Regions from separate parts of the Vibrio sp. TH_r3 genome, predicted to be linked through region 2. Evidence: predicted binding sites of a transcription regulator. Region 2 holds the regulator's gene; each other region holds the start of a gene.

Region 1 (7,955 bases), on a different contig from region 2:
TCACGGAAATCGTCTCGCTCAATCCAAATTTCACGGGTAAAAGGCACTTCACGGCTACCCATTTCAGGATTGTTTGGATGATTTGCAACATTCAGGGTTTCAATTTTATCTGCTTCAAAGTTTTCTAGCACGACCTTAATAGGATCTAACACAGCCATTGCGCGAGGTGCATTCTCATTCAAATCGTCACGAATACACGATTCAAGTGAGCTAAACTCAATCATATTTTCTTGCTTTGTTACACCTATGCGTAAACAAAACTCGCGAATAGAAGCTGCAGTAAATCCACGGCGACGTAAGCCAGAAATGGTCGGCATACGTGGATCATCCCAACCGTTGACGAGCTTTTCTGTAACCAATTGATTCAATTTACGCTTAGACATCACAGTATATTCAAGATTTAAACGGCTAAATTCGTACTGTCGAGGCTGGCAATCAATGGTAATATTGTCCAGAACCCAATCATATAAACGACGGTTATCTTGAAACTCTAACGTACAAATAGAGTGAGTTATTCCTTCTAACGCATCAGAAATACAATGGGTGAAATCGTACATTGGATAAATGCACCATTTATCGCCGGTTTGATGATGTTGAGCAAAACGGACGCGATATATAACCGGATCTCGCATCACCATAAATGGAGATGCCATATCAATTTTAGCCCGTAGACACGCGGTTCCTTCTGCAAATCCACCATCACGCATTTTTTCAAATAACGATAGGTTATCTTCAACCGTGCGATCACGATATGGGCTGTGTTTACCCGGCTCTTTTAACGTACCACGGTATTCGCGAATCTCATCAGGGCTCAGTTCATCAACATACGCCAAACCTTTATTAATAAGCTCAATCGCGTAACCATAAAGGTGATCAAAATAATTTGAAGAATAGTGGATATCTCCTGACCATTGAAAGCCTAGCCAATTCACATCATTTTTAATCGACTCTACATATTCGATGTCTTCTTTTTCTGGGTTAGTATCGTCAAATCGAAGATTACACTGACCCTGATAATCCTGAGCAATACCAAAATTCAAACAAATGGATTTAGCGTGACCGATATGCAGATAGCCATTTGGCTCTGGCGGAAATCGGGTATGTACGCTAGTGTGTTTGCCATCCGCTAAATCTTTATCGATGATTTGGCGAATAAAATTTGATGGACGAGCCTCAGCTTCAGTCATCTACGCACCCTCTAGTCTAATGTCAAAAAATAGTTTCGCTAATGATCCACGATTCACCATATTTACACAACTAAAACAGAGCATTTCTTGCCAAATTACTTATCAGTAGAATAAAAAAACCTCCCAAAAATGGGAGGTTAGTGTATGAAATGCAATTTAACGCAAATTTAACGTGTAGAAGCAGGGATATTTTTCATTTCTCCCGCAATAATTTCAGCCAACGGCCCGAGAATAACTTGTACATTATTGCTGCCAAGTTTTACTACTCCCATCGCGCCGAGTGCTTTCAATTCATTTTCATTGATAACACTCATATCATTTACTGTTAAACGTAAACGCGTAATACACGCATCAATATTCTGTAAATTCTCGTGTCCACCTAGTACAGCCAAATATTGTTTTGCTAATTCAGCGGTATCATCACTGGCAGACGAAGAACTCACTTCATTCATTTCATCGCTTTCACGGCCCGGAGTCTTGAGACCAAACTTAACGATAGCCCAACGGAATACGAAATAATAAATACCAAAGAATGCAAGTCCTTGAACAATAAGCATATACCATTTATTTGCTAATGGATTTTGTGCTGAAAGCACCATATCGACCAAACCAGCAGAAAATCCAAAACCAGCAGTCCAGTTCATGATATCTGCAATATAAAGGGACAGTCCTGTTAATGCGGCATGCAGAACATACAGTACGGGCGCTAAGAACATAAAAGAGAATTCAAGTGGCTCAGTTACGCCGGTAAAGAAAGAAGCAAAACCTGCAGCGATCATTATAGAAGCCACTCTAGTTTTGTGCTCTGGTTTAGCCGTATGATAAATAGCCAAAGCAGCACCAGGTAAACCAAACATCATAATTGGGAAGAAACCAGCCATATAGCGACCTGTTTCACCCACAACACCAACGCCAGCTTCAACGGCATTTGGTGTCCACCAGTTACCTAAATCATTGATTCCTGCCATATCAAACCAGAATACAGAGTTTAATGCATGGTGGAGACCTACTGGGATCAAGAGACGGTTAAAGAAGCCATACAAACCTGAACCAACTTCACCCAAGCCAACGATACTTTCACCAAACGAAATCAATCCACCGAAAATAATTGGCCATGCAAACATGAGAACAAAAGAGGCACCAATTGCGGCGAATGAAGTTAAGATAGGTACTAAGCGTTTACCACTGAAGAACGCCAAGGCTTTATGCAATTCAACTTGATAATAACGGTTATAAATTTCGGCAGCACCAATCCCTGATAAAATACCGACAAATTGATTACCAATCTTGTTAAAAGCAAGTGTCGAGCCTTCGTCAAGTGTCACTAGACCAATTGCTTCAACAGAACCTGCGCTACATAAAGTTGTAATAACCATATAACCAACAAAGCCCGCCAACGCAGCTGCACCATCTTTATCTTTAGACATGCCGTACGCTACACCAATAGCAAACAATACTGACATATTATCAATAATTGCCGCACCCGCTTTAATTAAAAAGGCAGCAAATGCATTATTACCCCCCCAACCTGTAGGGTCGATCCAATAACCGATACCCATTAGTATTGCGGCTGCAGGTAATGTTGCTACCGGAACCATCAATGCTTTACCTACTTTTTGAAAATATCCAAGAATATTCACTTTGCGTTCCCTCCTATAGGAAATCCATTTGGTTCGAAAGACTTATTTTATCTTTCTAATTTAGTCCTGTTCAGTTTATGTTCATAATTTTTCTTCGCAAATTAATTGAAGTTAAAATGTGACATAAATCACGTTAAACCCTCAATGCTCTCACTTTATGTTGGCTTGATCATAAAACTTATTTTATGATTAAAAATAACGACAATAAAGTACTAGTATTACTTTACTTCCAACATTTAATTAAGGTACCGAAATGAGATTGATTCCGCTTAAAACTTCAGAAAATATTGGCTTATGGTCAGCACAATATATTGTTAATCGTATCAATAAATTCAACCCTACCAAAGAAAACCCATTTGTATTAGGTTTACCAACTGGAGGATCTCCTCTTAATACATACAAGCACTTAATTGCACTTTATAAAGCAGGCGAAGTAAGTTTTGAGAACGTCGTAACATTTAATATGGACGAATATGTCGGGCTTGCAGAAGATCATCCGGAATCATATCGGACATTTATGTATAAAAACTTTTTTAATCATGTTGATATTCAAGAAAAAAACATTAATCTACTGAATGGAAACACCGCAGATCATGAGGCGGAATGCAGGCAATATGAAGAAAAAATCCGCTCATTCGGCCAAATTCATCTCTTTATGGGCGGGGTAGGAAATGATGGTCATATTGCATTCAACGAACCGGCATCTTCTTTATCTTCTAGAACACGAATTAAAACATTAACAGAAGATACACGTATCGCTAACTCTCGATTTTTCGACAATGATGTTAACCAAGTACCTAAGTACGCATTAACGATTGGTGTAGGCACTTTACTTGATTCTAAGGAAGTACTACTACTCGTCTCAGGACATAGCAAAGCGTTAGCTTTGCAAGCGGCTGTTGAAGGTTGCGTCAATCACCTTTGGACAATTTCAGCACTACAATTACATGCAAGGTCAATTATTGTCTGTGACGAAAGCGCTACTCAAGAATTAAAAGTAAAAACGGTAAAATACTTTAAAGAATTAGAAGCCGAAGAGATCCAAAACCTTAAGTAACAGGACGCTAATTATGTACGCGCTAACTAACTGTAAAATATTCACTGGTAATGAAGTGGTGCAAAACGCTTCGTTACTAATTGAAGGCGAAAACATACACTCTATCTGCTTAAACATAGATCTCCCTAAAGAGATCAAGTCTATTGACCTAAATGGCGCCAATCTAAGCGCTGGTTTTATAGATTTGCAATTGAATGGTTGTGGCGGTGTCATGTTTAATGATGATATTTCAGTTAAAACACTCGACACAATGCATCAAGCAAACCTGAAATCAGGTTGTACTAGCTTTTTACCAACATTGATTACTTCATCGGACAGTAATATGCGACAAGCAATTGATGTTCAGCGTGACTATAATGAGTTGTACCAAAACCAATCATTAGGCCTACATTTAGAAGGACCTTACCTTAATACAGAAAAAAAAGGCATCCATAACCCAGAATTTATTCGCCAAGCTGATAAAGCCATGGTTGATTATATCTGCTCTAATAGTCAGTTAGTTTCCAAAGTCACTTTGGCTCCGGAGCAAAATGACCCAAAACTCATTGAACGTTTAACAAGTGCAGGCATTGTTGTCTCTATGGGACACACTAATGCCACTTATGCGCAAGCCAAGCAAGGTATTGACGCAGGAATAAGTTTCGCTACTCATTTGTTTAATGCTATGACACCTATGCAAGGTAGAGAGCCTGGTGCGGTGGGTGCTATTTTTGATTCTCCACAAGTGTATGCGGGTATTATTGTTGATGGCTTTCATGTTGATTATGCCAATGTCCGCATAGCACATAAAATTAAAGGTAGTAAGCTCATATTAGTGACGGACGCCACAGCTCCCGCGGGTGCGGATATGGATCACTTTATTTTTGTTGGAAAGAAAGTATATTATCGTAATGGCAAGTGTGTAGATGAAAATGGCACCCTAGGTGGTTCAGCACTTACTATGATTGAAGCAGTACAGCATACGGTTGAACAGGTAGGACTAGATTTAGATGAAGCATTGAGAATGGCGACTCTTTATCCAGCCCAAGCTATAGGAGTAGATAATAAGTTAGGTCAAATTAAAGCTCAAATGGTGGCAAATCTTACCGTTTTTGATGATGATTTTAAGGTACAAGCAACCGTAGTAAACGGACAATTCCAGAAAAATTAACGCATAGTTTGCGATCAGATATAAAAGTCTTGTGAACCAAACTATGATTTGAACAATCACGATAACGAAAAAAGTGATTAGTGAACAAAAATAATTGGTGAACAAACAGTGACTGGCGGACAAATAGGTAACGTGGATCTTGTAAAGCAGCTTAACAGTGCGGCTGTTTATAGTGTCATAGACCAACAAGGTCCAATTTCTCGAATTCAGGTAGCTGATGCTAGTCAACTCGCACCAGCAAGCGTTACTAAAATAACTCGGCAGTTAATGCAAAGAGGATTAATAAAGGAAGTCGCCCAACAAGCATCGACTGGCGGACGCCGTGCCATTTCTTTGAAAACAGAAGTATCCTTGTTTCACTCGATCGCAATAAGGCTAGGACGTGATTATATCCATTTAAGTTTATTTGATTTAGGTGCGGTAGAACTTGCAAGCCATCATAGTGCCTTTATTTATGCCAACCAAACCGAACTCGAAGCGGGTCTGTTACAACATATTCAACACTTCTTAGACCAACAATCAGAAACCATTAGTCAATTGATCGCGATCGGAATTGTATTACCGGGTTTAATTAACCCAGAAGAAGGCATTGTTGACTATATTCCTAATACCGATGTCGATAATTTCGAACTTGTAGACGCGGTTAAGCGAGTATTCAATGTTGAATGTTTTATTGGTAACGACATTCGAGGTCGAGCACTAGCAGAGTATTATTTTGGAGCCAGTCAAGATGCGAGCGATTCGATACTGGTTAGTGTCCACAATGGTACCGGCGCAGGTATTATCGTCAACGGCCAAGTTTTTTTAGGATCCAATAGGAACGTTGGTGAAATTGGTCATATTCAAATAGATCCACTGGGAGAACAATGCCAATGTGGTAACTATGGATGTTTAGAAACGGTTGCCTCCAATCCAGCTATTTTGCATGGTATCAGCTCTCGCTTAAGTAAAGGTTACCCCTCCACGCTTGCTACATTAACCGCTATAACAATTAGTGATGTTTGTCAGCATGCATTGAACGACGACGAATTGGCTAAACAAAGTTTAGTCCGTGTCGGCAATGATTTGGGCAAAGCGATAGCAATAACGATAAATTTATTTAACCCACAAAAAATCGTTATTGCTGGTGATATAACTCAAGCATCGGAGTTACTTATTCCAGCCATACGCCGAAATATTGAAGCGCAGTCTCTAACACGGTTCCACACTAATTTGCCAATCGTCGTATCTGAACTGGAAAATAAACCAACCATCGGTGCATTTTCAATGATCAAACGTGCCATGCTTAATGGTGTTTTGCTGCAAAAGCTTCTAGAACAATAAGTACTAAGTTGAATTCAGAATATACAATTTTTTATAGCGACATTGTCTAAGTTATGCTTGAATAAGTAAGACTTTTATTGCAAGCATTCACTACTATCCGTAAATACCTATAATTGAGCCGGAATAATGTCACTTTTTTCGGCCTAGTTTTCACGTGCCTGCTTGTCTAAATACATGTCTGTTTCAATACACATCCGTTGAACTGCATTAGGTAAGTTCACTATTTTAGTAAATATAATTGGTATAACATCACATTGTAGGTTTGTATGGATATCCTGTTAATTACCGCCTCTTTTATCATGGGTTTTATTGCACTTAGATGCAATTTGCCACCTCTCGTGGGCTTTCTGCTTGCTGGTTTTATTTTAAAATTTTCAGGATTTGAATCTAACGAAAACATCGAACTATTATCAGATTTAGGCGTAACGTTATTACTTTTTACTATCGGACTTAAATTAGATATCAAAACACTGCTATCTAAAGAAATATGGGGAGGAGCGACATTCCATAACCTATTATCTACCGTGTTTTTCACTCTCTCGATCGTTGCATTAAAATTTATTGGAGTCACAAGTTTTAGTGCAATGACCTTAAGCCAAATACTACTGTTAAGTTTCGCTCTTTCTTTTTCAAGTACGGTATTCGCGGTAAAACATTTAGAAGAAAAAGGGGAAATGAACACCACCTATGGAACCCTCGCTATCGGTATTCTGATCATGCAGGATATTTTTGCCGTGTTGTTTCTAACCATTTCTACAGGAAAAGTACCAGAATGGTACGCTATAAGCCTATTCGCTTTACCTATGTTACGGCCATTTTTCTATCGACTATTACATTGGGTTGGTCATGGTGAAATGCTGGTGGTATTTGGCATATTTATGGCGCTAGTGGTAGGTGCTGGTTTATTTGATTTGGTCGGCCTTAAGCCCGATTTGGGAGCGTTAATTCTAGGATTATTGCTTGCAGGGCACAAGAAGTCATCTGAATTATCAAAGTCTTTATTTAACTTAAAAGAATTGTTCTTAGTCTGTTTTTTTCTTAACATAGGTTTAGCTGAATATCCCACCGTATCTGGAACAATTACCGCGCTGCTTTTGTTATTGCTCCTGCCAATAAAAGGCGCAATCTATTATTTGATATTAAATAAATTCAAATTCCGAATAAGAACAGCGTTATTAACTAGTTTATCTCTATTTAATTACAGTGAATTTGGTCTTATAGTCGGGGGGCTAGCTTTTAAAATGGGCTGGTTGCCTGGCGATATATTAGTCTCTATAGCAATAGCAGTTTCTCTTTCTTTTATGATCTCCGCACCATTAAATCGATTTGGCAATACTGTTTATCAACGCTCGTCAAAGTGGTTACAAGAACAGACACCGGAAAACCTTAATCCGATGGACCGACCTATCAAGGCGGGCACTGCTCAAATATTGATCTTAGGTATGGGAAGAATAGGAACAGGTGCTTACGATGAGTTAATAAAACGGCATGGCAATATAGTATTAGGTGTAGAGTTGCACCCTGATGCAGCAATAGAACATTGTAAAGAAGGACGAAATGTAATTTGTGGTGATGCAGTTGACCCCGATTTTTGGGAG
Region 2 (7,955 bases):
AGAACGCGCAGCACTTGAATACGTGATCGACGGAGATAGAGAATATCGACGTTTAGAAGCACAACTAGCTCAGGCAGAACAAGATGATAACGGTACTTTGGTTGCCGAATTACACGGTAGAATAGAAACCATAGGTGGCTACAGTATTGCTGCCAGAGCATCAGAATTACTCAATGGATTAGGGTTTAGCCAACAACAAATGAGTTGGAGTCTTACTCAATTTTCTGGTGGTTGGCGCATGCGCCTTAACTTGGCTCAAGCACTGTTATGTCGTTCAGATTTACTATTACTCGATGAGCCAACCAACCACTTAGATCTTGATGCTGTAATGTGGCTTGAAAAATGGCTACAAAGCTATCCTGGCACCTTGCTCTTGATCTCTCATGATAGAGATTTTCTCGATCCTATCGTGAATCGAATTATTCATGTAGAAAATCAATTATTAAACGAATACACCGGTAATTACTCTTCGTTTGAAGGCCAGCGCGCTCAAAAATTAATCTTGCAACAAGCAATGTACCAGAAGCAACAGAAGCAAGTAGAGCACATGCAGAGCTATATCGACCGTTTTCGCTATAAAGCATCAAAAGCAAAACAAGCACAAAGTCGCATTAAAGCGTTAGATAAAATGGAAAAGGTGCTTCCAGCTCAATTGGATAATCCATTCAGTTTCGAATTTCGCATTCCTTCTGCTTTACCTAACCCAATTTTGATGATGGATGAAGTTTCCGCAGGCTACGATGATAACCTCATCTTAGAAAAAATTCGTTTGAATTTGGTTCCTGGTAGCCGCATTGGTCTTTTAGGGCGAAATGGCGCCGGTAAATCGACATTAATAAAATTATTATCGGGTGAACTCGCTCCTCAAGGTGGTGATCTAACCTATTCCCAAGGTGTTAAAATTGGTTATTTTGCGCAGCACCAATTGGAAACGCTTCATCCTGAAGAAACACCGTTACAACACATGATGCAAATTGCGCCGAAACAAACCGAGCAAGAATTAAGGAATTATTTAGGTAGTTTTGGATTTCAGGGCGATAAAGCACTCGATAAAGTTGCTCCATTTTCTGGTGGAGAAAAAGCACGTTTAGTTTTGGCTTTAGTCGTATGGCAAAAACCCAATTTACTTTTACTTGATGAACCAACAAACCACCTTGATCTCGACATGCGTCAAGCGCTCACCTTTGCATTACAAACCTTTGAAGGTGCAATGGTCATCGTAAGTCACGATCGCTATTTACTACGAGCAACAACGGATGATCTTTACCTTGTTCATGATAGGCAAGTTGCCCCTTTTGATGGTGATTTAACCGACTATTACAAATGGCTTACCGAACAAAATAAAGCGAATAAAAAAGAAGCCACTCAAACTACTTCAAATAAAAGCAACAACAGTGCAGCATCAAAAAAAGAACAGAAACGCAAACAAGCTGAATTTCGCAAGCAAACGGCACCACTTAGAAAGTCATTAGAAAAGCTAGAAAAAAAAATGGACAAACTTGGTACAACTTTATCCGAAACAGAACAACAATTATTGGATACAGAACTGTACCAAGCGGAAAACAAAGCTAAACTAAATCAAATACTGGCTCTTCAAGCCTCTGCAAAATCTGACCTTGAGGAGGTTGAATTAGAGTGGATGACTATTCAAGAGTCGCTAGAAGAAATGGAACAGGACGCTATATGAAAAAAACCGCTTCTTTTCTCACCGTAGAACGATTATGGCAATTCAGTTTGCAATATTACGCCATGCGAGGGGTAAAAGAAGCGTGTCTTTCTCTACAAAATAATTTCAATGGCAACGTTAATTTATTGTTGCTGTTGAAATGGCTTGATGAACAACAATTAATTTTTGATCGCAATGATTGGAATCAAGTCCAACAAGCGCTTTTACGCACAGAAACATTACTTCTCCACTATCGGCATCTTCGTAAGAAAACCAAATCCCATCTCCCTGCAACCTTATATCGAGAATCGTTAGAATTTGAACTACTATTAGAAAAACAACAGCAGTCAGATTTAGTCGAATGTATTAATATCCTTGAACTCACGCCCAACAATAAAGAACCGTTAGCATTAGCTTACTGTCGCTCACTCAATGCCGAACACCTTTTTACAGCAACCTTTGCAAAACATTCTGCTAACACCAGCTCATAAAACCTCGGTTAAGTTAGCATCAACCTAACGATTATAAATTTTCATCTCACCGATAAACTGATCTCTGTTAGAATCAATGCAGAATCAACTCCACATCAATCGATGACCAACTATTATGACCGAATTTAAAGCTGCTCGTGGATTAAGTAACCCACATATCCAAACTGTCATTCCTCGATTTATCAGAAAAAAACCACTGTTTACTGCTCAATGGCAAACCTTAAACACACTTGATGGTGATTTTCTTGATCTCGCATGGAGTGAAGATCAGACAACTGATTCAGCAAAAAATAAACCTATCTTTGTCCTTTTCCACGGCTTGGAAGGCTGTTTTTACAGCCCATATGCAAACGGACTTATGCACGCCTTTGCACAAGATGGTTGGCTGTCTGTTATGATGCACTTTAGAGGCTGTAGTGGCAGGCCAAACAAGTTGGCAAGAGCTTACCATTCTGGAGAAACTGAAGACGCCCGGTTTGTACTTGAATATTTACGCAAAAACTTCCCAGATCAACCCATTGTCGCTATCGGTGTATCGCTTGGCGGTAATATGTTAGTTAACTATCTAGCCAAATATAATGATGATCCTATAGTACAAGCAGCAACTGTCGTGTCCGCTCCTTTGGATCTTGCAGCATGTTCTTCTCGTATTGAACAAGGGTTCTCCAAGGTATATCGTAACTATTTATTGAGTTCATTAAAGAAAAACGCGCTGAAAAAACACAATCAGTTAAGCCAAGCGATCGGAGTATCAACCGACACAATACATTCCCTTAAAACTCTGCGCGGATTCGATGACCTTATCACCGCCCCTTTGCATAATTTTAAAAGTGCTCATGATTATTACCGCCGATGTTCGGGAATGAATGTACTCAATGATGTCACCGTTCCTTTGCAGCTAATTCATGCTAAAGATGATCCCTTTATGACTGAGCAAGTTATCCCCAGCTTTACATTAAACAAAAACATACATTATCGACTGTTTGAACAAGGAGGTCATGTCGGCTTTCTAACTGGTTCAATGACTAAACCAAAATTTTGGTTAGAAGAAACATTGCCAAATTATTATCAAAACATTCGCACAGAGACGTAAAAATCACATGATTATTCCATGGCAAGAGATTGAAAATGACACGCTAGACAATTTAATCAAAGAATTTGTTCTGAGAGAAGGAACGGATTATGGGCAAAATGAAGTAACGCTCGATGACAAAGTAGCGCAAGTAAAAGAACAACTTAGAGTGGGTGACGCCGTTATCGTGTTTTCAGAATTACATGAAACCGTTGATATTAAACTCAAAGGCGAATTTTAGCTGGCAAAACTAAAGCATTTATTCTTTTTAGAGAATCCCATAAACTAGCAAATTACACCGTTTAATCTAATTTAATAACAAGGGATATCATGTCCGCAAAACATCCGGTTATCGCTGTTACAGGTTCATCTGGCGCAGGAACAACGACAACTTCAGAAGCATTTCGAAAAATGTTTAATATGATGAACGTTAAAGCCGCATGGGTTGAAGGAGATAGCTTTCATAAGTTCACTCGCCCAGAAATGGACATTGAGATTCGTAAAGCCAAAGAACAAGGACGACACATCAGTTATTTTGGTCCACAAGCAAACGACTTTCCGGCCTTAGAACAATTCTTCAAGAAATATGGAGAAGAAGGAAAAGGACAAGTAAGACGTTATCTACACTCCTTTGATGAAGCCGTTCCTTATAATCAGATGCCAGGAACCTTTACACCTTGGCAAGATTTACCCGAAGACAGTGATGTGCTTTTTTATGAAGGCTTGCACGGCGCAGTGGTCGATGGTGAGGTTAATGTATCACAACATGCAGACTTGCTTATTGGTATGGTGCCGATTGTTAATTTAGAATGGATTCAAAAGTTCGTACGTGACACTAGAGATAGAGGTCACTCAAGAGAAGCCGTAACCGATTCAATCGTTCGCTCTATGGATGATTACCTAAATTATATTACTCCTCAATTTTCTCGCACACATATTAACTTTCAGCGTGTTCCAACCGTCGACACATCAAACCCTCTTAACGCTAAAGGGATCCCGAGTTTAGATGAAAGTTTTGTGGTTATCCGTTTGCGTGGTATGAAGAATGTCGATTTTCCGTATCTCTTAGCTATGATTGATGGCTCATTTGTTTCGCGCCACAATACGATCGTTGTTCCAGGTGGAAAAATGAGCTTTGCTATGGAATTAATTATCCGGCCAGTCCTTCAACAGTTAATTGAAACTGGCAAGATAGGTTAATTTCTGACCGATTTAGCAGTTTGTTTGTTATACCGTGATGATGTGCACATTTTTACGCGAAGAATAAGGATTTTAGAGCGATCAAAATCAAGAAATTGACTGTAAAAAAGGATACTATTCTTAACAGACATACATATGTAGCTTGCAGCTTTGACTAAGAAATCCTATGCTAACGTCACCGAAAAATAGGGACGCGGCAAAGGAACGCTGCTTAAGTAGGCCCTGCAGATAATAGTGAGATAATTATGGTTCTAGGTAAACCTCAAACCGATCCAACATTAGAGTGGTTTCTTTCACACTGTCATATTCATAAGTATCCATCAAAGAGTACGCTTATCCACGCGGGTGAGAAAGCTGAAACTCTGTATTATATTGTGAAAGGCTCAGTGGCTGTGCTTATCAAGGATGAAGAAGGTAAAGAGATGATTCTGTCTTATCTTAACCAAGGTGACTTCATCGGTGAGCTAGGCCTCTTTGAAGAAGACCAAGAACGTACCGCATGGGTACGAGCAAAATCACCTTGTGAAGTTGCTGAAATTTCATTTAAGAAATTCCGCCAGCTGATTCAAGTTAACCCTGATATTTTGATGCGTCTTTCGTCTCAAATGGCAAGCCGTCTACAAACGACAAGCCAAAAAGTAGGTGATTTAGCCTTCTTAGATGTAACTGGTCGTATTGCTCAAACGCTGCTTAATTTGGCAAAACAGCCTGATGCAATGACGCACCCTGATGGGATGCAGATCAAAATCACTCGTCAAGAGATTGGACAAATTGTTGGCTGTTCGCGTGAGACAGTTGGACGTATTTTGAAAATGCTTGAAGAGCAGAACTTAATTTCTGCACACGGTAAAACCATCGTTGTCTACGGTACTCGATAAAAATTATTCGTTAATACGAGCCACCTATACATAAAGACAAACTAAAAAAGCAGCGGAATCGCTGCTTTTTTTTTCGATAAAATTAGGATAGCTTTTATTGTAAGCGTTTCTAATTTATGGTGCTTGTAACTTGATTGGGCATATATTTAAACATGCCCAATCCATTTAACATGACCGCTAAACTTTAGTCACATAGGTAGCGGAATTTTACATCATTCCTGGCATTCCACCCATACCACCCATGCCGCCCATATCAGGCATTGCAGCACCAGCATCTTTAGCAGGAACATCAGTAACCATTGCTTCTGTTGTGATCATAAGACCAGCAACTGAAGCTGCGAACTGTAGTGCGCTACGCGTTACTTTGGTTGGATCTAGAATACCCATTTCAAGCATATCACCGTATTCGCCTGTCGCTGCGTTGTAGCCATAGCTGCCTTCGCCTGCTTTAACGTTGTTAGCAACAACTGAGTCTTCCTCACCTGCATTCTCAACGATTTGACGGATAGGTGCTTCCATTGCTCGAAGAGCAACACGAATACCAACATTTTGTTCTTCGTTGCTACCTTCAAGGCCTGCAACTTTAGATGCTGCGCGAATAAGTGCAACACCACCACCAGCAACGACGCCCTCTTCAACTGCAGCACGAGTTGCGTGAAGTGCATCTTCCACGCGGTCTTTTTTCTCTTTCATTTCAACTTCAGTCGCAGCACCAACTTTGATTACGGCAACACCACCAGCAAGTTTCGCTACGCGCTCTTGTAGTTTCTCTTTATCGTAATCTGATGTCGCTTCTTCAATTTGCTGACGAATTTGAGAAACACGACCTTGAATCATTTCTTCTTCACCAAGACCATCAATGATAGTTGTGTTTTCTTTAGTAATGATCACGCGCTTAGCTTGACCTAGATCTTCTAACGTTGCTTTTTCTAGTTCTAAACCAATCTCTTCAGAAATAACCGTACCAGAAGTTAGAATCGCTATATCTTGTAGCATTGACTTGCGACGATCACCAAAACCAGGTGCTTTAACTGCTGCTGCTTTCACGATGCCACGCATGTTGTTTACTACCAATGTAGCCAGTGCTTCACCTTCAACATCTTCCGCAATGATCAGCAGTGGACGAGAGGCTTTAGCAACGGCTTCTAACGTGGTTAGCAACTCACGAATATTCGATATTTTTTTGTCGATCAAAAGAATGAATGGGTTTTCTAATTCAACCGCACCCGCTTCTTGGTTAGTAATGAAGTATGGAGATAGGTAGCCTCGGTCAAACTGCATACCTTCAACAACATCAAGTTCATCTTGAAGTGCTTGGCCTTCTTCAACAGTAATCACACCGTCGCGACCTACTTTTTCCATCGCTTCAGCAATGATGTTACCAACAGTTTCATCAGTGTTCGCTGAAATCGTTCCTACTTGTGCTATCGCTTTTGTATCTGCACATGGCACAGATAGAGCTTTAAGCTCTTCTACTGCAGCAACAACTGCTTTATCGATACCACGTTTAAGGTCCATTGGATTCATACCAGCAGCTACCGCTTTAAGGCCTTCAGTAATGATTGACTGAGCTAATACTGTAGCTGTTGTTGTTCCGTCACCAGCGGCATCATTTGCTTGAGAAGCCACTTCTTTAACCATTTGTGCGCCCATGTTTTGGAACTTATCTTCTAGTTCAATTTCACGCGCGACAGAAACACCATCTTTAGTGATGGTTGGTGCACCGAAAGATTTGTCCAATACAACGTTACGACCTTTCGGTCCAAGCGTTACTTTTACAGCATCAGCTAGAACATTTACGCCTTCTAGCATTTTGATTCGTGCATCATTACCAAATTTTACGTCTTTAGCAGCCATCTTATATATCCTTTCCTAAATACTATTTTATATTTGCTTATCGTTTAAGAGTGAATTACTCAACGTATGCTTATTCAACAATTGCCATAATGTCATTTTCAGACATGACTAATACTTCTTTTCCATCTATTTTTTCAGTTTTTGTGCCGTAGCCTTCTGCAAAAATAACTACATCACCAACTTTTACGTCCAAAGGCTGAACGGTACCATTTTCTAGAATACGGCCTTTGCCTACAGCGAGAACTGTTCCGCGAGTAGACTTTTCTGCAGCCGATCCAGTTAATACAATGCCACCTGCAGATTTTGATTCAACTTCTTTGCGCTCAACGATAACACGGTCGTGTAAAGGACGAATATTCATGAGGTCGTCTCTCCTGATTGTTGTTTCATTTAATGGATAAAGTGCTGAATTCTCAGCGCGTGAAAGTTATGTGGGGGATCATGTGCAAAATCCCAAGGGGAAAAATCAATTTTTTATCTCAGAAACGACATTTTTTTTAATAAATTGTTTTTTTTGAATAAAAACCGATTTTTAGCCAACATAGATAAATTATTGCATTGAATAGGCGACTGGTTCAAAATCTTGCTAATTACAGATTAGGTAAAGAAAATGACTTGTAAATATTGTCATAGTAATTGGTTCTGGGAAAAAATTGGCCGATGCAATCAATGCATGAATCAATTAACCGTGTTATCCGCTTTATGTTGGATTGTCTGGTGGTGGTTTTATAGGAATGATCTTAGAAGTGTCGAATCAATTACGCTAATTGTCGCAGGGTTTACGTTTAATT
Region 3 (7,955 bases), on a different contig from region 2:
CGCCAACAAATGCCCCTGCCATTAAACACACTCCCATGGTTAAGCCGAGAACCCAATTGATGTGGCCCAAAATAGCAAAAGTAATTAGCGACGTGATATTACTGGTAAAATTCATCGCTTTAGCAAGCCCCGAAGAGAGTAAAATGTTTATTTTGTAAATGGCCATGCTACTTACCGTCCAAAATGCGCCGGTTCCAGGACCGGCTACTCCATCATAAAATCCAAGAGTGAAACCCTGTATCCATTGAGTTTTATTCAGTTTTTTGCTGGGCTTAGGTAAGGCATGACCGTCTGACTCTGGTGTTTTATGTAAAATGGTATAAATAGCGGTCGCTAAAATAATTAAAGGTAAGACTTTTTCGAGCCAGTCCGTACTAAGTGAATCAACCACCAGTGTCCCTATAGTTGCGCCAATTAATGTTGCAAGAAAGGCATGAACCCACAATTCAGGGCTAAAAAGCCGTTTGCGATAATAAGTCATCGCCGAGGTTGACGTTGCAAACGTTGCCGCAAGTTTGTTGGTTCCTAAAGCAATATGAGGTGGCAGCCCAATAGAAAGTAAGGCGGGAACAGTTAACATGCCGCCGCCGCCAGCCACTGCATCAATAAAACCGGCAGCAAAAGCTACCAGTGCTAATATCACCAACATGGTTGGTTCTAACATTTCCATAAAATTTTCCGAGGATTAGATTAAAGCTTAGGATCTATTTGTTAAACAGTTTGCGCGTTACTCAATAGTTCGCTTAAATGGTGGTAATGAATCAAGTAATAGTTTGCCATATCGCTTGCTGACGACTCTTCGATCAAGAATGATGACTCTACCAGAATCTTGCTCTTTACGCAGTAAACGTCCAACCGATTGGATTAGCTTTTTACTCGCTTCTGGAACAGATATCTGCATGAAGGGATTGCCGCCACGGTTTTCTATATATTCTGAATGCGCTTGCTCCACCGGAGATGTTGGAACCGCAAAGGGAATTTTAGTAATGATTAGGTTTTCCAGCAGTTTTCCAGGCAAGTCTAAACCTTCTGAAAAACTGCCCGTTCCAAATAAGATACTGGTTTTACCACATTGGGTTAAGGCTTTATGCTTATTCAAAATTTCTGTACGTGAAGATTCACCTTGAACCTGAAGTGTCCAGCCTTGCTTTGCAAATGGTTTTACTACGCTTTCTGCTACTTGCTTCATTTGCCAATAAGAAGCAAAAAGCACCAAGTTTGCTTTTTTATCAATGATAAGATTTGGTAAGCATTCAGCCAAATAGTCACTAAATTGTGGTGCTTGTGGTTCATATTTCATTGCCGGTATAAGTAGCTCAGCATTGTCTTGATAATTAAATGGTGACGCCAAAGCTAAAAATTGCACACCGTCTTCTTCTTTGTTACTCACGCCAACTTGATGGCAAAAGAAGGTAAACGAGTTTAGTGCACGAAGTGTCGCTGATGTTAGAACACAACCTACGCAACGACTCCATAGTTTTTGATCTAACTGCCAACCGACTTCTAATGGGGACACATTAACGATGAAGTCGTCTTCACGTTCTGCACTAATTTCTAACCATTTTACAAGTGGCGCACCTTTATCCTTTTTTGGTTCAGCCATTAAACTCCACACTTTCGCTAAGTTTTCTAATCTCTGATCATAAAAGCCGAGTTCGGCTAATGCTGGTTCCGCCAGTTTATTGGACAGTTCTCCATCCTTTAATCGTTCAGCGATCAGATCGGCAATTTTACCCACGGCGAGGTTAGCTTTATTTGTTAATACCTTTAAACCTTTCGACTCCGTCTCTAACCATTCGGGGAGATCACCGTGTTCGAATCGGTAAACGTTGTCGATAAACTTATGGGGGTCAAACTGCTTGCTTAAATTGGAGAAAGAAGGCACCAATTCTTGAATCGCATCTTGTAACTCATTTCTAAAGCGGTTAACTCGTTTTTCATCTGCTAAACTGGTGAACTTGCTTGATGATTGATTGAGCTTTTCTAACCAAGTTACAGCGCCTTTTAAACTTGCAGCGGCAGATGAATGGTCTCTGGCAATTTTGGGTAAGTGATGAGCTTCATCGAATATATAAATAGTATTGTCTGGTTCAGAAAGAATAACTCCACCTCCAAGCTCAATGTCTGCCATTACTAAGCTGTGGTTAGCGATAATTACATCGTTTTTGTCAAGTTCAGACCGTGCTTTTTGAAACGGGCAACCTCTATGCGCAGGTAAACTATTGTTACAGCTATGTTTATCGCTAACAATAGTTTGCCAAACTGTATCATGAATAGGTTTTGGCCAGGAGTCTCTGTCTCCATCCCATTTTCCCTGAGATAGCGCCGAGTACATTCTTTCCAAAAGCTCAATATCCGCTTTTTTGGGTTTAGTATCAAACATAGCCAGTTGACTATCATCAGCACCGCTGGCCGCAGCGAGTTTTTCTGCGCAACAATACCGTTGACGACCTTTTGCCAGAATAAATGAAAAATTTAAATCGGTTATGCGTCTAAATAGTGGAAGATCTTTATTTAAAAGTTGTTCTTGCAAAGCAACAGTTGCTGTCGAGATAACGACTTTTCGATTATTTAATACCGCACAAGGTATTGAACCCATCAAATATGCGAGCGATTTGCCTATACCCGTTCCTGCTTCTGCAACAATAATACGATTACTTTTATGATATTTGCCTGACAAGGTGTTCGCTATTTCAGCGACTAAATAGTTTTGCGCTCGCCTAGGGACAAAATTATCCAGCTGATGCTGTAAGTTTTGATAGCTATTGCGGACAGATTTTTCAACTTTAGGGTTAAGCATAACGAGACCAACTAAAAAAGATGGCGCAGTTTAGCATAGCAATAAGGTCTACTCTACGGGTAAGAGAATATGTGAGAAAGGTCACTAAGCATGTTTCTATTACACTATTATTATTTTTTATAACAAGATAAGAATTTATTTTTATTGAGAATTTATTTAGTTACTGAGTCGATTTAAGTCACATATTTACTTCTTTTTTAGTAAAAACACGATCTATGTCACAAAAAAAATTGAACCTTTTCAATTGTAATACATGAAACACTAAAATAGTTTAAAATTTTTTTAAAATTGTATATTTAGAGTTTAATTCTTTTATTTTGTTTTTATTTAAGGGTTTTAGGTTTATATGTCTGAAATTGGTTTGTTGTTGATGATGGGTTTTGTTGTAGTATTCGGGTGGTAATTATAACTTAGACTTATAGGTAATAAGCTAACTTGTTGTTTTATAGTTATTTATTTATTTTTATTTTTATTTATTTGCTTGTTTGACATCGAACGAATTCTTTTGCAATCTAGACCTCGAATTATTAGGGGTGGTGGCGAGTTGGCAACATAGTCAAACGTCATCATCAATAAAATAAAAAAAGGGAACCGGAAAGGATTTCCTACATTCTTAAGAAAAGGCAGTGGATTATTATGAAAAAGACTCTATTAGCACTATCAGTACTAGTTGCTTCTTCAGCAGCTAACGCAGGTATCGAGCTTTATAACAACGATGGTACAAGTGTTTCTCTTGGTGGTGACCTAGAAGTTGTTTATCTAAAAGGTACAGCTGAAGATTCAAGTGTTGAGCAACAAATTCAAGATGCTGATTTGAAAATCGACATCCGTAAAGTTGTTAACGATGAGCTATCTGTAGGCGCATACTGGGAATTCCAAGGCGACGAAGACAACACTACTGAGGGCGGAAGCTCTAACATGGGTGACGTTTACTTTGCATTCTACACTGCTTCTTACGGTTCTGTAAAAATCGGTGACGTTTGTAGCATCGCTGATGATCTAGGTGTAGGTTCAGATTACCAATTTGGTGTTACAGCGGCTGTAGACCAAGTTGATGCTTGTGCAGACGAAGCAGTTCGTTGGGATTACTCAAACGACCAAATGTATGTTTCTGCTGCTTACCGTGACAACCAACGTGCTGATGCAGTTGCAGACCTTGCAGACATCAAAATTGGTTTCATGGCAGGTGACTTCGATCTAATGGGTTACTATGGTACTTCTAACTCTGCAGAACAAGATACTTTTGCTCTTGAAGCTCGTTACGGTATTGATGCTATTAACCTAGAACTAGGTTACTACGATGTTGAAGACGCAGGTAACGTAGTTGCTCTTGCTGCTGATTACACAATGGACAAGTGGTTGTTCGCTGCAGGCGTTAACTTAATCGATGCTGACGGTTCTGACGATGATACTACTGAGTACTTCCTAAACGCTGGTTATGCAGTTGCTTCTTCTACAACTCTTTACGCTGAAATCGGCGGAAATGACGTAGATGATTCTGAGCTAGGCTACGCTGTTGGTGCTAAAGTAGAATTCTAATTTAACCTTAATAATTATTGTTAAATTAAAATCTTAAAAAAAGCCACCCATCATGGGTGGCTTTTTTGATTTAATGTTTGATAGTATTGTATTTATTTTTAAGGAGTAGTATGAAATACGTCATTGGTGGATTAGTCAGCTTTTTCTTTTCTGCAACGGTGTTTAGCGCCGAATTAATTCCAGACAGGGATATAAGGTTATTGGTTGTAAATGAAGTGGAGACAGAATCTACGACCAAACCTGTAGCAGTGAATAATGGTTTTGTTCAGGTGGTCGCGAAAGTTTCTAGCCGAGTAGGCCAAGGCTCAAAAAAAAGAGTGTTCGATTCTGCTCCTTTTATTATTTCATTCGAAGCAACTGATAAAGATTTAACTTTAGTCGCACCCCGACTAAGAGATTACGAACAAGCCGTGTTGCATTTTAAAGGAACTCCCGATATTAAGCTTTTGGTTGAAGGTGAAGAAGTTGAATATCGTTACGATCAACTACCAGCCAAACAAGGCTTTATGCCTTTTCAGGATGAACTGGCACAAGTTAAAGAATATAATCAACAGAATAGAATCTTTTTTGGTGAACAAGCAGAGCTTGCTTCTAAAGCACAAGTTGTATCAACAAGTTCAGCTAGTGTAGGGGCTGCCGCTGTGACAGGAACGGTTGCTGCTGCTTCAGTGGCGAGTAATACTACAGTCGACAGCGCGGTAGTCAGTGCTGCTAATACAGCTTCCGCGCCAGCAGTTAATACTAACTTACAGCAGTTACAAGCGTGGTACACTAAAGCTTCAAAAGCGGAACGTAAAGAATTTCGCAGATGGATGATAGATCAAGAGTAGGGTAGTTACGTTACATACCACTGCTCCGTTACATACCATTGCTACGTTACTCGCTCACTAAGCTATTAATTAGCGATGAAGGTAAGAATCACCGCTTGAACTTGTCGATTTATTGAGTCGTTACAAAGGATAGCGGTTTACTTTCGTGAAATTATTTTGTGACGGTAACGTTTGCGTGCTACTACAATATTGCTGTTATAAAAATCTCAAGCTAAAATAAATATCCCTTACTTTATTATAGCCAAACCTTTCTATGAAATTCCCCGGCCAACGTAAATCGAAACATTATTTTCCCGTTCATGCACGTGATCCATTGGTTACTCAAGCGAAAGCGAGTAAACAGATGGATAGAACACATATTATTGGTATTGACCAAACGTTAGTGGATATTGAGGCTAGAGTGCCAGATAGCTATCTTGAGCAGTTTCACTTGAGTAAAGGACATTCGTTGGTTATTGATGATGAAGCAGCAGAGTCTCTTTATCAGTTACTTAAACAACAGAACCTAATTACCAACGAATATGCTGGGGGAACGATAGGCAATACGTTACATAATTATTCAGTGTTAGCCGATGATAAATCTATATTGCTTGGTGTAATGAGCCAAGATATTAAAATTGGCAGCTACGGTTATCAATATTTATGTAATACATCAAGCCGAATGGATTTAAATTATTTACAAGGTGTTCGCGGGGCAATTGGCCGCTGTTTTGCTTTGATATCAGATGATGGTGAAAGGACATTTGCTATTAGTGAAGGTCAAATGAATCAACTTCAACCGACTAGTATTCCAGAACATATTTTTGAGAATGCTTCCGCTCTAGTTTTGACCGCCTATTTAGTACGATGCAAAAAAGGCGATCCAATGCCTGAAGCAACAATGCAAGCCATCGCGTATGCTAAAAAATATGATGTCCCTGTGGTATTAACACTCGGGACCAAGTTTGTTATTCAAGATGATGCGCAGTTTTGGCGCGATTTTTTACAGGATAATGTTTCAGTTGTAGCGATGAACGAAGACGAAGCGGAAGCTTTAACTGAACTGTCAGATCCACTGCTAGCGGCAGATAAAGCATTAGAATGGGTGGATTTAGTATTATGTACTGCTGGTCCTGTTGGACTTTATATGGCTGGCTATACCGAAGATTCTGCTAAGCGGACAACTTCATTGCCATTATTGCCGGGTTCGATTGCAGAATTTAACCAATACGAATTCAGTCGCCCCAGTATTAAAGCTTCATGCGAGTCGCCGATCAAAGTCTATTCACATATAGCTCCTTATATGGGCGGTCCTGAAAAAATAAAGAATACCAATGGCGCTGGTGATGCTGCGCTGTCCGCTTTATTGCATGATATGGCTGCTAATCGGTATCATAAAGATAACGTGCCTAATTCGAGCAAACATCAATATCCTTACTTAACTTATTCTTCGTTTTCTCAAGTATGTAAATATGCTAATAGAGCTAGTTATGAAGTATTAGTGCAGCATTCTCCAAGATTATCTAGAGGCTTACCAGAAAAAGAAGATAGCTTAGAAGAAGCGTATTGGGAACGATAAACGTATATGTGTATTTATTTATAGGAATGATTAGAGCTCCATACGGAGCTCTAATTATATTCAGCTGGCAGACTCATATTATTTAACTTGAAGGGTTAACATTATAAAATTAACAAACTAAATTTATATGCTTCAAGTTTCTTAATATCAGAGTCTTCTATTTTAAATTAAGAAGTCGTCAAGCGATTTGCCTGCATCTAGCTGGGTTTGGATTGATGAAGGTGTTCTACCTTGACCCGTCCAAGTTTTTTCTTCGCCTGTTGCAGCATCAATATATTTATATTTTGCAGGGCGTGGTTCACGTTTTTTACGTGGTTTGCTCTTAGTTTCGCCAGACAGTGCTGAAATTAAATCTTCAACATCAATTCCATCTTTTGCTATCATCTGTGCGTATTCAGCTAATTTAGCTTCTCTTTCTGCTAATGCTGCTTTCTCTTCTTCTGCAGCTGCACGACGCTCTTCAACCACGATTGTTAATTTCTCTAAGGCTTCTTCAAGTTGCTCAAACGTTAATTCACGAGCAAAAGCGCGCAAACTGCGAATATTTAGCAATGTTTTTGTAAGTTCTGACATGTGTATTACCATCTGATTATTATTAAACGTTGTAATGATAACAGTCAATTTTAATTATACAAATTATTTTAATTAAAATATTATATTTAATCTGATATTTTATTAAATATAAATGTTAATTCCATTTGTATTCTTTAGATATAAAACTATAGAATTGTATTAATTTATAATCCTACTAAATGGTTTTCGATAATAATTATTCTAATGTATAGTTTATAAGAAATACATTGTTGTTTCATTCAATGTATTGTGCAATCTTATGCGCATTTCTATTGCTTTGTGGCTGTTTATTAGAACTTTGATCTTGCAAATGGCTTATGAATCCGTACAATCCTGCCAAACTTATTCGGTATGGCAGTTTATGAATTTTTTATTCATAGTTATTAACTGAGTACCGAGGTAGAGGCGCAATAACTATCAGTACATTCTATTGGGGTGATGCCATTGAATAGTTTAGAAAGGAGTTGTTGCCGAAGTACGTATGTTTATCGAGCCACGTACTGGGGTTGTATTTAAAAAATATAACACTGCCATAGTCCTTTTATTTTAACTATGGAGCGCTACTGTAGATTGGAGGAATTATTTTTCTCTTTTACTTACTATTAACATATGTCGTTGTTAATTTTGCAGTAGATCTCTAGCCAATTTGGTTTTT

Evidence for each region. Region 2 encodes CRP, which controls carbon source genes, mostly activating them, when cyclic AMP is high. Its sites were predicted from a motif close to TGTGANNNNNNTCACA; they were not measured.
Region 1: nagE (N-acetylglucosamine-specific PTS transporter subunit IIBC) is a predicted target of CRP. The motif match lies at 2,945-2,960, and genes of this name have one in related genera.
Region 3: dinG (ATP-dependent DNA helicase DinG) is a predicted target of CRP. The motif match lies at 2,871-2,886, and genes of this name have one in related genera.

What each region holds. Positions count from the first base shown of each region.
Region 1 covers NZ_JAWMPW010000004.1:237,661-245,615, forward strand. The annotation lists gene glnS (glutamine--tRNA ligase) at 1-1,187, opposite strand, end outside; gene nagE (N-acetylglucosamine-specific PTS transporter subunit IIBC) at 1,355-2,827, opposite strand; gene nagB (glucosamine-6-phosphate deaminase) at 3,081-3,884, shown strand; gene nagA (N-acetylglucosamine-6-phosphate deacetylase) at 3,898-5,034, shown strand; gene nagC (DNA-binding transcriptional regulator NagC) at 5,143-6,357, shown strand; gene R3X26_RS06530 (cation:proton antiporter family protein) at 6,624-7,955, shown strand, end outside.
Region 2 covers NZ_JAWMPW010000017.1:13,427-21,381, forward strand. The annotation lists gene R3X26_RS13600 (ABC transporter ATP-binding protein) at 1-1,687, shown strand, start outside; gene R3X26_RS13605 (TIGR02444 family protein) at 1,684-2,157, shown strand; gene R3X26_RS13610 (hydrolase) at 2,273-3,250, shown strand; gene R3X26_RS13615 (YheU family protein) at 3,258-3,470, shown strand; gene R3X26_RS13620 (phosphoribulokinase) at 3,560-4,429, shown strand; gene crp (cAMP-activated global transcriptional regulator CRP) at 4,675-5,307, shown strand; gene groL (chaperonin GroEL) at 5,515-7,164, opposite strand; gene R3X26_RS13635 (co-chaperone GroES) at 7,235-7,525, opposite strand; gene R3X26_RS13640 (DUF3624 domain-containing protein) at 7,775-7,955, shown strand, end outside.
Region 3 covers NZ_JAWMPW010000004.1:55,927-63,881, reverse strand. The annotation lists gene R3X26_RS05740 (TSUP family transporter) at 1-670, opposite strand, end outside; gene dinG (ATP-dependent DNA helicase DinG) at 728-2,800, opposite strand; gene R3X26_RS05730 (porin) at 3,437-4,339, shown strand; gene R3X26_RS05725 (DUF2057 family protein) at 4,450-5,169, shown strand; gene R3X26_RS05720 (inosine/guanosine kinase) at 5,423-6,727, shown strand; gene R3X26_RS05715 (H-NS family nucleoid-associated regulatory protein) at 6,890-7,300, opposite strand; lysine riboswitch at 7,693-7,871, shown strand.